DNA from 3 places in the Amycolatopsis ponsaeliensis genome. Region 1 is predicted to be linked to each of the others. Evidence: riboswitches for the same ligand, from Rfam matches in the RefSeq annotation. Region 1 holds a riboswitch; each other region holds the start of a gene.
The links. A riboswitch is a leader RNA that binds a small molecule or an ion and turns the genes downstream of it on or off. The one in region 1 is predicted to bind thiamine pyrophosphate.

Region 2: it holds a riboswitch for thiamine pyrophosphate, as region 1 does, so the genes downstream of both, thiC (phosphomethylpyrimidine synthase ThiC) here and thiO (glycine oxidase ThiO) in region 1, are expected to answer to the same signal.
Region 3: it holds a riboswitch for thiamine pyrophosphate, as region 1 does, so the genes downstream of both, QQ657_RS40130 (thiamine ABC transporter substrate-binding protein) here and thiO (glycine oxidase ThiO) in region 1, are expected to answer to the same signal.

The regions. Positions count from the first base shown of each region.
Region 1 is NZ_JAPZLD010000031.1:128,036-132,238, forward strand. It holds gene QQ657_RS36610 (MFS transporter) at 1-32, shown strand, start outside; gene QQ657_RS36615 (threonine ammonia-lyase) at 29-979, opposite strand; gene QQ657_RS36620 (hypothetical protein) at 1,126-1,851, shown strand; gene thiE (thiamine phosphate synthase) at 1,916-2,575, opposite strand; TPP riboswitch at 2,607-2,712, shown strand; gene thiO (glycine oxidase ThiO) at 2,706-3,779, shown strand; gene thiS (sulfur carrier protein ThiS) at 3,779-3,979, shown strand; gene QQ657_RS36640 (thiazole synthase) at 3,981-4,203, shown strand, end outside.
Region 2 is NZ_JAPZLD010000063.1:642-4,844, forward strand. It holds gene thiD (bifunctional hydroxymethylpyrimidine kinase/phosphomethylpyrimidine kinase) at 1-196, opposite strand, end outside; gene thiC (phosphomethylpyrimidine synthase ThiC) at 193-1,827, opposite strand; TPP riboswitch at 1,821-1,942, opposite strand; gene QQ657_RS50490 (S1C family serine protease) at 1,991-2,902, opposite strand; gene QQ657_RS50495 (LysE family translocator) at 2,983-3,576, opposite strand; gene QQ657_RS50500 (glycoside hydrolase family 15 protein) at 3,736-4,203, shown strand, end outside.
Region 3 is NZ_JAPZLD010000037.1:45,187-49,389, reverse strand. It holds gene QQ657_RS40135 (ABC transporter permease) at 1-1,140, opposite strand, end outside; gene QQ657_RS40130 (thiamine ABC transporter substrate-binding protein) at 1,116-2,168, opposite strand; TPP riboswitch at 2,190-2,297, opposite strand; gene QQ657_RS40125 (4a-hydroxytetrahydrobiopterin dehydratase) at 2,330-2,614, shown strand; gene QQ657_RS40120 (hypothetical protein) at 3,087-3,554, opposite strand; gene QQ657_RS40115 (winged helix-turn-helix transcriptional regulator) at 3,554-4,141, opposite strand.

The DNA of each region.
Region 1 (4,203 bases):
GCGGCGGCGGGACCCCGGTCGCCGGTTCCTAGCCCGCGAGGATTTCGGCGAACAACGCCGGGTCCGCGTTGCCGCCGGAGACGATCGCGACCGTGCGGTCGGCCGGCAGCTCGCCCGCGTGGAACAGGTACGCCGCCGTCGTCACCGCGCCGCTGGGCTCGGCGACCAGCCGGGCCTTGCGGGCGAGCGTGCGCATGGCCTCGCGGATCTCGTCCTCGGTGACCGTGACCATGGCGTCGACGACCTCGCGCAAGTGCGCGAAGGTCAGCTCGGACGGCTGCGCGCGCAGGCCGTCGGCGATCGTGCGGGCGCGGTCGGCCTGGGGCCAGTCGACCTGGTGGCCCAGGCGCAGCCCCTCGGTCGTGTCGCCGGCGAGCGCGGGCTCGACGCCGATCACCTTCGCGTGCGGCGCGCGGGCCTTGATCGCGGTGCCGACGCCGGAGGCCAGCCCGCCGCCACTGACCGGCACCAGCACGACCTCGACGTCGGGGAGGTCCTCGGCGATCTCGAGGCCGGCCGTGCCCTGCCCGGCGATGATGGCCGCGTCGTCGTAGGGCGGGACGAGGGTCAGCCCGCGTTCGGCGGCCAGTTCGCGCGCTTTCCCCTCGTGTTCGCCGATCGGCACCTCGATCACCTCGGCGCCGTAAGCGCGGGTGGCCTCGACCTTGATCCGCGGCGCGACGTCCGGCACGACGATCACCGCGGGCACGCCGTACTGCTGCGCGGCGTAGGCGACCGCCTGCGCGTGGTTGCCGCTCGAGTACGCGATGACGCCGCGAGAGCGCTGCTGCTCGTCGAGAGCGCCGATCGCGTTGAACGCGCCGCGCACCTTGAACGCGCCGACCGGTTGCAGGCTTTCGGGTTTGAGCCACAGGGTTCCGCGGGGATCCCACGTCTGGAGCAGCAGGGGCGTGTGCACGGCGACACCTTGGACGCGCTTCGCCGCGGCCTCGATGTCAGAGATCGTCACCAGTTCCATGTGCTGAGTATGTCAAGAAAATGTTCGGTCTGGAGTGTCTATTGTGGACACTCGGAGTGGTCCTTCTCACGTCGGGGCAACGCGGGGAGTCACTCGCGCGCCTTACGCGTTGGACAGGGGAGAAGACTTACTACCGGATCGGGATCATGAGCAAGGAGAACGCAGCGGCTTCCGAAGCGAAGGAAGAAAAGTCAGGTTTGCGCATCGCGCAGGTGATGGCAGCGGCACTGGCGGCGGTGACGGCGGCACTGCTGGGATCGACGCTCGGCGTGGCGGGGACCGTCGTGGGCGCGGGCGTGGCGAGCGTGATCACGACGGTCGGCGGCGAGATCTACCTGCGTTCGCTGCAGCGCACGCGCGCGGCGGCGGCGAAGGCCCGGCAGCTGGCGACGTCGGGAATCCGCCGCCGTGGAACCGGTTCCGAGGTGGCGCTGGCCGAACAGCCGACAGTCCAGTTGCCCCGGCCCGGCGAGGATCCGGACGAGCCTTCGCGGCTGCGGAAGCTGCGCTGGCCGTTGATCATCGGCACGAGCGTGGCGGCGTTCGCGGTGGCGATCCTGGCGATAGTGGGCTTCGAGTCGGCGACGGGCACCCAGATCGGCGGCGGAACGGGTTCGAGCATCGGCAAGATCTTCGGCGGCGGCGGGCACGCGGACACGACGCCGTCGACAACCCCGTCGACCTCGACGAACGACACCCAGGACTCGCCTGCTCCGAGCACGTCGTCGACGTCCACGGAGACGACCACCCCGCCGACAACCTCGACGGAGTCCCCGACGACCACGCCGACGACCCCGAGCACGACGGCCCAGCAGCCGACGACGTCAGCACCGGCGACCAGCCAGGGCGCGGCGGCCACCCCGACCCCGTAACTGTCATGAGGGGCACCTTCATGGACTTAAGAGCCATGAAGGTGCCCCTCATGGCATCCGCGGGTCAGGGGAGGCGGGCCCGCAGTTTCCGAGCCGCGGCCTCCGGATCCGACGCTTCCGTGATCGCCCGGACCACCACGATCCGCGACGCCCCCGCGTCCAGCACCTCCGGGAGCCGCGGACCGTCGATGCCGCCGATCGCGAACCACGGCCGTTCAGGAGCGGAAGCCGCCGTCGCGCGGACCAGGTCCAACCCCGGCGCCGAACGCCCCGGCTTCGTCGGCGTCGGCCAGCACGGGCCCGTGCAGAAGTAATCGACGCCCGGCTCCGACGCCGCGGCCGAAGCCTGCGGAACCGAGTGCGTCGAGCGGCCGATCACCACGTCGTCGCCGAGGATTCGCCGGGCCAGCGGCACCGGGATGTCGTCCTGGCCCAGGTGGAGCACGTCCGCGCCGACCGCCAGCGCCACGTCCGCCCGGTCGTTCACCGACAGCAACGCCCCGTGCCGGGCGCACGCCTCCGCCAGCACCTCCAGCGCCGCGATCTCTCCCGCGGCCTCCAGTGCCCCGGTCTTGTCGCGCAGCTGGATGATGTCGACGCCGCCGGCCAAGGCCGCGTCGGCGAAGGAAGCCAGGTCGCCGCGGGTGGTGCGGGCGTCCGTGCACAGGTACAGGCGCGCGCTGTCGAGGCGGGCGCGGATCTTGTCACCGGAGAGGGCGGGCATAGCGGCGACCGTACCTCGCGAGCTAGGGTGGACTTGTCCGCACGGGAGCCCGAGGCATGGGCTGAGAGGGAGCTGCCGCTCCGACCGTGGAACCTGATCCGGGTCATGCCGGCGCAGGGAGCGTGATTCCATGACGAACCTGGCAGTGGTGGGCGGCGGCGTGATCGGCCTGTCCGCGGCCTGGCGTGCCGCCCGGCAGGGCAACCCGGTCACCCTCTACGACCCCGAACCCGTCCGCGGCGGCGCGTCCTGGCTGGCCGGCGGCATGCTCGCCCCGGTCACCGAGGCCTGGCCCGGCGAAGAGGACGTCCTCACGCTCGGCGAGGAGTCGCTCAGGCGCTGGCCCGGCTTCGCGAGCGACCTCGCGCAGGAAGGCGTCGACCCCGGCCTGGCCGGGCACGGGACCCTCGTCGTCGCCTTCGACAGCGCCGACGCCGGTCACCTCGACATCCTCGCCGGGCACCTGCACTCGATCGGCCGCGCGGCCGAACGGCTGACCGGCCGGGAGACCAAGCGGCTCGAACCCGGCACCGGGTCCGTCCGAAGTGGACTCCTCGTGCCCGGGGACCTGGCCGTGGACAACCGGAAACTCCTCCACGCCCTGTACGCGGCCTGCCAGAAACGCGACGTCCGGTTCGTCCGCGAGCGCGTCGAACGGATCCCGGACGCCGACGCCGTCGTGCTCGCCGCCGGTGCCTGGACCGGCCGGCTGCACGCGCAGCTCGCCGACGCCGTCCGCCCGCTCAAAGGCGAAATCCTGCGCCTGAAACCCCGCCGCGGCTGCCTGCCGCCGCCGACGCGCACCATCCGGGCCGTCGTCGAGGGCCGGCCGATCTACCTCGTCCCGCGCGGCGATCAGGAACTCGTCCTCGGCGCCACGCAGTACGAGGCGGGTTTCGACCGGGCCGTCACCGCGCGCGGCGTCCGCGAGCTGATCGAGGGCGCCGAGCGCGTCTTCCCCGCGATCACCGAGTACGAGCTCGTCGAGACCGCCGCGGGCCTGCGGGCCGGCAGCCGGGACGTGCTGCCCTACATCGGGGTCCTGGACGACGGCGTCTTCGCCGCCACCGGGCACCACCGCAACGGCCTGCTGATGGCCCCCGTGACCGCGGACGCCGTGGTCGCCTGGCTCGAGGGCGAGAAGCCGCCCGAAGGCGTCGAAGCGGCTTCACCCGCCCGCCTGCACCAGAAGGAGCACGCCTGATGGAGATCAAGCTCAACGGGAAGTGGACGGAGTTCCCGGACGGCGCGACCGTCGCCGACGTCCTCGACGCGTCCGGCGGGCAGCGGCCCGGCATCGCCGTCGCGGTCGACGGCGTCGTCGTCCGCCGGAGCGACTGGACGACCACCGCCGTGCCGAAGGGTGCGGGCGTCGACGTGCTCACCGCGGTCCAGGGAGGCTGAAATGGACGCAGAACCGCTGGTCATCGGCACCGCCAAGCTGACGTCCCGGCTGATCATCGGCACCGGCGGCGCGGCGAACCTCGCCGTGCTCGAACGCGCGCTGGTCGCGTCCGGCACCGAGCTGACCACCGTCGCCATGCGCCGCGCCGACGCCGAAGGCGGCTCCGGCGTCCTCGAACTCCTGAGAAGGCTCGGGATCGAGCTGCTGCCGAACACCGCGGGCT
Region 2 (4,203 bases), on a different contig from region 1:
CCTTGATCTGCGCGGTCACGACGTCGGCGGGAATCTCCGTGAAACCCTGGACGCCCAACGAGTTCTGCACGGTCACCGCCGTCAGCGCGACCAGCCCGTGGACACCATGCGCGAAGAACGTGCGCAGGTCCGCCTGGATGCCCGCACCACCGCCGGAGTCGGATCCGGCGATGGTGAGGGCGGTGGGCGGAGTCATGGCTGCACCACGGGCAGGTAGACCTTGTTCCCGGCCTCGGCGAACTCCGCCGACTTCGAAGCCATGTCGGCTTCGATCGCTTCCACAGTGGACAGACCGTGCTCCTCGGCGTACTTGCGGACGTCCTGCGTGATCCGCATCGAGCAGAACTTCGGGCCGCACATCGAGCAGAAGTGCGCCGTCTTCGCCGCTTCGACGGGCAGTGTCTCGTCGTGGAACGAACGCGCCGTGTCCGGGTCGAGCGAGAGGTTGAACTGGTCGTTCCAGCGGAACTCGAAGCGCGCCTTCGACAGCTCGTCGTCCCACTCCTGCGCGTACTGGTGCCCCTTGGCGAGGTCCGCGGCGTGCGCGGCGATCTTGTACGTGATCACGCCGGTCTTGACGTCGTCGCGGTTCGGCAGGCCGAGGTGCTCCTTCGGCGTGACGTAACAGAGCATCGCCGTGCCGTACCAGCCGATCTGCGCCGCGCCGATGGCCGACGTGATGTGGTCGTAGCCGGGCGCGATGTCCGTCGCAAGTGGACCGAGAGTGTAGAACGGCGCTTCGCCGCAGAGCTTTTCCTCCAGCTCCACGTTCTCCTTGATCTTGTGCATCGGCACGTGACCGGGGCCCTCGATCATCACCTGGACGTCGTGCGACCGCGCGATGTGCGTCAGCTCGCCGAGGGTCTCCAGCTCGGCGAACTGGGCGCGGTCGTTGGCGTCGGCGATCGAGCCGGGACGCAGGCCGTCGCCGAGGGAGAACGTGACGTCGTACTGCCGCAGGATCTCGCAGAGTTCCTCGAAGTGCGTGTACAGGAACGACTCCTGGTGGTGCGCGAGGCACCACGCGGCCATGATCGACCCGCCGCGGCTGACGATCCCGGTGACGCGCCGCGCGGTCAGCGGGATGTAGCGCAGCAGCACGCCGGCGTGCACGGTGACGTAGTCGACACCCTGCTCGCACTGCTCGATGATCGTGTCGCGGTAGATCTCCCACGACAGCTTTTCCGGTTCCCCGTCGACCTTTTCCAGTGCCTGGTAGATCGGCACGGTGCCGACCGGGACCGGCGAATTGCGGATGATCCACTCGCGCGTCTCGTGGATCCGCTTGCCGGTGGAGAGGTCCATGATCGTGTCGGCGCCCCAGCGGGTCGCCCACACCATTTTGTCGACCTCTTCCTCGACCGACGACCAGACGGCCGAGTTGCCCATGTTGGCGTTGATCTTCACCAGGAAGTTCTTGCCGATGATCATCGGCTCGGACTCCGGGTGGCGGCGGTTGACCGGGATCACCGCGCGACCGCTGGCGACCTCGGTGCGCACGAACTCCGGGTCGACGCGCTCGCGGGCTGCGATGTACTCCATTTCCCTGGTGACGACGCCTTGTTTGGCCCAGCCGAGCTGTGTGTTGTGCTCACGGCCGTCGGCCCAGCCGGCGCGCAGCCGGTGGAGTCCACTGTGGACATCGATGGTGGCTTCGGGATCCGTGTACGGGCCCGAAGTGTCGTAGACGTCGAAGTGTTCGCCGTTCGAGAGGTCGATCCGGCGTGCCGGAACCCGAAGCCCGGATTCGGTCTGGTGGTACACCTTGTGCGATCCGGTGATCGGACCCGTGGTGACGGAGACGTCCTTGTTTTCGAGCGTCGTCAACGACTTTCACTCCCTACGCCGGCATTACCCGGTCAGGTTCATGCGGTCGGTGACGCCTGCGAAACGCAAGTCACCCTCTCAGCCCGCCATGGCGCGAGCTCCCGCGTTGGTGTTGTGCCACCGACCATGCCACGCCGGGGCGACATACTCAAGTCCGCTCACCTCACCCGACCAGTTCGGCGGGTGTCGCGTAGACGTCGACCATGGCTCCGTTGCGCAGCACGGTGATCGGCAGTGCGGTGCCGATCACTTCGGCGAACAGCTGCCGCTGGATGCCCTGCGCGTCCGAGACGCGGGTGCGCCCGACGGTCAGCACGAGGTCGCCTGCCTTGAGGCCCGCCCGGTCCGCGGGGCCGCCGGAGACGACTTCGCGCACCCGCAGCCCGGCGCTCTGGCCGGTGCGCTCGGCGATGTCGTCCGGCAGCGGGGCGGGCACGCCGACGACGCCGAGGTACGCCCGCCGCACCCGGCCTTCGACGACGAGCGTGTCGATGATCCGCCGGGTGGTCGTGTTGATCGGCACGGCGAGCCCGAGCCCGACGCCGGCGACCGCGGTGTTGATCCCGACGACGCGGCCGGTGGAGTCTGCGAGCGCGCCGCCGGAGTTGCCGGGGTTGAGCGCGGCGTCGGTCTGGATGACGTCCTCGATCACCCGGGTGGTCCGTCCCTGCCGCACCGGGAGCGCCCGGCCGAGCGCGCTGACGACGCCGGCGGTGACGGTGCCGGAGAAGCCGAGCGGGCTCCCGATGGCCACGACGAGTTGCCCGACGACGAGCTCGTCGGCGTCACCCAGCCGGGCGGCCGACGGCGTCTCGCCACGCGCCCGCAGCACGGCGAGATCGGACAGCGGATCGGCGCCGACGACGTCGAAGGGCACCTCGCTGCCGTCGGCGAAGGTCGCGACACCCCGCCGGTGGTCGGCGACGACGTGGGCGTTGGTGAGCAGGTGGCCGTCCTCGGCGAAGACGACCGCCGAGCCACTGCCGCGCGCGAGCTGCACCCCGGCGACGTGCGGGGTGACGGTCTTGGCGACCGTGCTGACGGCGCGCGAGTAGGCGTCCATCGCGTCATCCATGAAGGCACCTCGATTACACCGTTGCAGGTACTACAAGTGTGCGCTCGAAGGCCGCGGAAGTCCGTTCGCTGTTCGTGAACTCAGCCTTCGAGGGCCACGGTGACGCCGAAGCCGATCAGCAGCCCGCCGGACGTGCGCTCGAGCCACCGCTTGACGTCGTCGCGGCGCAGCCACTGCCCGAGCCGCGTGACGAGCAGGGCGAGCGCCGAGTACCAGACGACGTCGGCGGCGATCCAAGCCGCGACGCAGACCAGCAGCGCGCCGGCGCCCGCGTGGGCCGGGACGAACTGCGGCAGGAACGACAGGGCGAACACGCCCGCCTTCGGGTTGCCGAGGTTCGTGAGCAGCCCTGACCGGAAGCCCGCGCCGGGCCGGATCTCCTTCTCCTCGCCCCGACCGCGGAAGAAGAGTGCCTTGATCCCCAGGTAGACGAGGAAGAGTGCGCCCGCGAACCGCAGGATGTCGTACGCGGTCTGAGAAGCCGCGAGCAGCGCGATCAGGCCGAACACCGCGGCGAGCCCCCAGAACGCAACCCCGGCTTCGATGCCGGCGATGGTCGCGAAGGCGTTGCGCTTCGAGCCGCGGGCCGCCTGCTTGATCAGCATGACCGTCGCGGGGCCGGGGACCATCGCGATGAGGAACGCGGCGGGGAGGAACGCGAGCAGGTTCGGCATTCCCCGATCGTCGCGGGCGCCGGACACGGTGGGCAAGCGTTTTACCGGACCAGTGACGGTCAGTGGTTCACCGGATCGGACCATGCGCCGGTGAAGGATCGGCGAGAGACTTCCAGGCGCTTCTGTAACGGTGCAGAAGCGACTTTCTGTGGGGTTGATATGCGAAAACTCATGTTCGGCGCCCTCGCCGGGCTGCTGGTCACCGGCCTGATCCCGGGGATAGCGGCGGCCGCGGGAGAGGCTCCCGGCGCTCCGGGCGCCCATCCCAGCTGGCTGCCCGCGAACAAGACCGGCTTCGGCACCGCGCACGACCGGTCGAGCAACGTCTGGTTCACCCTCCAAGGTGGCCAGCTGTCCGAGGTCTACTACCCGGACCTGTCGACGCCGAGCGTCCGGTCGATGAACTTCGTCGTCACCGACGGCCGCGGCTTCGCCGTCGCCGACTACACCGCCAAGTCCCAGCAGGTCCGGCGGACCGACGACGACAGCCTGACCTACGAGCAGACCATCACCGACGACCAGCACCGCTGGCGCCTGCGCAAGACCTACGTCACCGACCCGGCCGCCACGACGGTGCTGGTGGACGTCGACTTCCAGTCGCTCACCGGGCGGCCGTACCAGCTCTAC
Region 3 (4,203 bases), on a different contig from region 1:
CGGCAACATCAGCACGGCGTCCATCGTCTCGCCGAGCCCGCGCGCGGCTTTGGCGGGTGACCGGCGCAGCGCCACCAGCACGACGGACGCGAGCACGCCGACGACCATCGCGAGCAACGTCGCGTCGATCGCCACCTTCAGCGAGTTCACCGCGGCGTCCCAGCCGGAGACCTGCAGCGCACCCTTCTCGCCGGTGCTGGTCAACGCTCGATAACCGGCGAAGCTCCAGCCGTCCGAAGTGGACACCGATTCGACGAGCAGCGCGACGATCGGCGTCAGCAGGAGCGCCAGCACGACGCCCGCGGCGCCGACGACCGGCCACTCGCCGCCGCGGGGGCGCCGGGTGTTCGCGGCACCGATCCGGGCGCCGTCCTTGCGCCGCCGCGCCAGCCCGCCGAGCACCAGCGCGGCGACCACGGCCGCGAACTGGATCAGCGAAAGCGCCGCCGCGCCCGAGAGGTCCAGGAGGTCGACGGTCCGCAGGTAGATCTCGGTTTCCAGCGTCCGGTACTTCGCGCCGCCGAGGATGAGGACGACCCCGAAGCTGGTGGCGCAGAACAGGAACACGACGGCCGCGGCGGACGCGATCGCCGGCGCCAGTGCGGGCAGCGTCACCGAGCGGAACGCCCGCCACGGCGACGCGCCCAGCGCGCGAGCGGCGTCAGTCGTCCGCGAATCCAGCCGTGCCCACAACCCGGCGACGGTCCGCGCGACGACGGCGACGTTGAAGAACGCGTTGGCCAGCACGATCGGCAGCACCCCGCCGTCCGGCCACAGCGCCCGGAACGCCAGCCCGACGACGACGGTCGGCAGCACGAACGGCACCAGCACCAGCGTCCTTGCGAGGCCGACCCCGGGCAGCTTCACCCGGGCCAGCAGGAACGCGACCGGCAGCCCGGCGAGCACCGCCACCAGCGTCGACGCGGCCGCGCTCGCCACGGTGAAGCCGGCCAGCTGCCACGTCCGCGCGTCGCCGAGGACGACGTCGAGCCCGCCCGCGGCGAACCCGCGGCCGATGATCGCCAGCACCGGCCAGGCGAAGAACACCACCAGGAACCCGATCGGAGCCAGCCCGAGCAGGGCCAGGCCGAGCCCGCGGGCGGTCTGCGGTGGCGCTACGACTGCACGAGCGTGCGCCATTCGCCGATCCACTTCTCGCGTCCGGCCTGGACCTGGTCGGCCGTCAGCGCCTGCGGCTTCTGCGGCAGCGGCGCGACCTGCGCCCAGCCCGCGGGCAGGTCGACGCCCTGGCGCGCCGGGTAGACGTACATGTTGGCCGCGACGGTCGCCTGGAACTGCTGCGACAGCAGGAAGTCGACGACCTTGCGCGCACTCTCGGCCTGCTTGCCGTTCGCCAGCACGCCCGCGTACTCGACCTGCCGGTAGCAGGTGTCGAGCAGCGCCTTGGTGCGCGGCTTGCCGTCGTCGCCGACCTCGGCGGCGGGCGAAGACGCGTACGAGACGACGATCGGCCGCGGCCCCTTGCCGGACGAGCCGGAGAAGTCCTTGGTGTAGGCCTCTTCCCAGCCGCTGACCACCTTGAGCCCGTTGGCCTTCAGCTTCGTCCAGTAGTCCTTCCAGCCGGTTTCGCCGTACTTCGCGATGGTGCCGAGGAGGAACGCGAGCCCGGGCGAGGCCGTCGCCGGGTCCTCCGCGACCAGCAGGTCCTTGTACTTCGGGTCGGCCAGGTCTTCGTAGGTCTCCGGCGCCGGGATGCCCTTGGTGGTGAAGTAGTTCGTGTCGACGTTGACGCAGACGTCGCCGACGTCGACCGCGGAGAGCCGGTGCTCGGGGTCGACGGCGTAGCGCTGCGGCCCGCGATCGGCCTCCGGGCTGGTGTAGGGCTCGAAGACGCCCTCCTTGAGCGCGCGCGAGGCGAAGGTCGAGTCGACGCCGTACGCGACGTCGCCGATCGGGTTGGCCTTCGTCAGCACGAGCTTGTTGGTCAGCGAGCCGGCGTCGCCCTGCTTGAGCACGGAAATCTTGATGCCCGACTGCTTCTGGAAGGCGTCGAGCACCTCCTGCGGCGCCAGGAAGGAGTCGTGCGTCACGAGGGTGACGGTGGGCGTCTGCTGCGTGCCACCGTCACCGTCCGACAGCGAGCACCCAGCGGCGACGGCGCTGACAGCGGCGATGGCCGTCGCGGCGCGCACAGCCCTGCTATTCATCTACCCTCCTGCACTTCGCCGGACGAGGAGGGAAAGCCCTCCCTTCGCCGGCATGATCCGGTCAGGTGCGAACGGTCGCGGGTGACCCCGCCTCTCAGCCCGGCTGACCGGACTCCCGTGGCAACCGTGCAGCGTAGTCCAGGAGGCGCGACGATGGAGTCATGACGGAAATCTTGAGCGACTCCGAGGCCGACGAACGCTTGGGCGCGGGCTGGACCCGGTCCGGAGCGGTGATCTCCCGCGAGGCGGAGCTGGCGAGCTTCCCCCAGGCGATCGAGGTGGTGGACCGCGTCGCGGTGCTGGCCGAGGCCGCCGACCACCACCCCGACATCGACATCCGCTGGCGGACGCTGACGTTCCGGCTCTCGACGCATTCGGCGGGCGGGTTGACGGAGAAGGACTTCTCGCTGGCGGCCGAGATCGACTCGGTGCTTTCTTCTTTGTGACTCTGGTTACGCTGAGTGCACTTTCCGGCCGGTTCGACGTCTCTCGGTAAACGACCTTTGCTAGGAGAGACGGGCTATGACGCAGGCGATCGTGGTGGGCACGGCAGCATTCGCATCGATGGTGGCAGCGGCCGGAGGTGTGCTCTGGTTCACGGTCCGGGGCCGTCGTCACCCGGATGCCGGTGAGTTCGATCACAGGCGCTAACGAAGCACATGATCAGCGCGCTGAGCAGGGCGGAAGCATCGGATTTCGGCCCTAGGAAGCGCCATGAACAGCACCGCCACCCTCACCTCCGCCCAGCGCGCCTGGATCAACGCCCTCGCCCCCGCCGTGGTGCTGATCGCGATCGCGTTGATGGGCCTCCTCGGCTGAGCCACATCGGCCACCGACCGAGCGCCGTCGCCCTGACTTTCAGTGCGGCGGCGTATTCGTCGGAGCGGCACCAGCGCTCGACGGCGTCGCGGTCGTCGATCAATAACGTGGCATGTTGGGGATCGCCTTCTCGGCCACCTCGATGAGCGCTTCGACCTTCGGCACGTCGGCCGCCACGTCTTCCGCCGTCAGCGTCGGAGCCTCCGAAGATCGGTAGGCGACTTCGTTGCGACGGGCGCGCATCCGGTTGAAGGGCCGCAGAACCGAGCCCAGCGGCGGATCCAGCTGAGCGAGAACCGCCTCGTAGACGGTGACGTGGCCACCCCGGCTCGTCACGCGCAGACCCTGGTTCTGCAAGACGGCCGCCAACGCACGCCGCGCGCTGTCATACGCCAGTGTGTAGGCGCCTTCCGGATCCGTGTCCTGCAGCTGCCGCGCCGACGCGAGGTGCGTACGGGCCCTGACGAGCTCGGCCTCGGCCGCCTCCCGCGACGCCGGAACGTGCTCGATGGCGCCGCGCGTGATGAACGCGTCGATCCGTTCACGGCCTTGGTTCCACTGGGGCATCAAGACTCCTGGTCGAGGTTCAGCTGGGCCAGCGGACGTTCACGAACGCTGGTGACGAACGGATCCGCGGTGTCCGCCGCCCACGACTCGGGCGAGATCCGGTGCACGTTGACCTCGCGGCTCAGCCGCCGTGAAGCACGCTCGGCCAGGTCGAAGAGCGCGTCCGGATCAGGCGACCCGACCACGAGGACATCGACGTCACCGGGCGGCGGACCGGGTTCGCCGCTGTAGCGCGCCGCCCAGGACCCGTAGATGTAGGCCTCGGTCACGCCGGCGAGTCCGGACAGCGCCTCGGCGAGGAGTGGCATCGGTCCGTAGGTGACCGCGATGAGGTCGCTCAAGGGCCGGTAGAGCGGAGTGTCCGTGCGGGCTTTGACGAGCCGGCTCCGGCCCACCCGCCGGGCTTCGAGGATCCCGCCCTCGACCAGCCGCTCGACCTCGCGCAGCACGGCGGTGGGCGTGACACCACAGGCTTCGGCGAGCTCGGTGATGGTGTACTCGCGATCCGGGTGCAGCAGCACGAGCGCGAGCAGCTCCCCCTGCATGCGCGAACGCAGCAGCGGCAGCAGACTCGGCGAAGCTTTCATTGGACGCAGCATATCCTGCGTCCAATGAAAATAACAACTAGTGACCGATAGTCACGGAACCG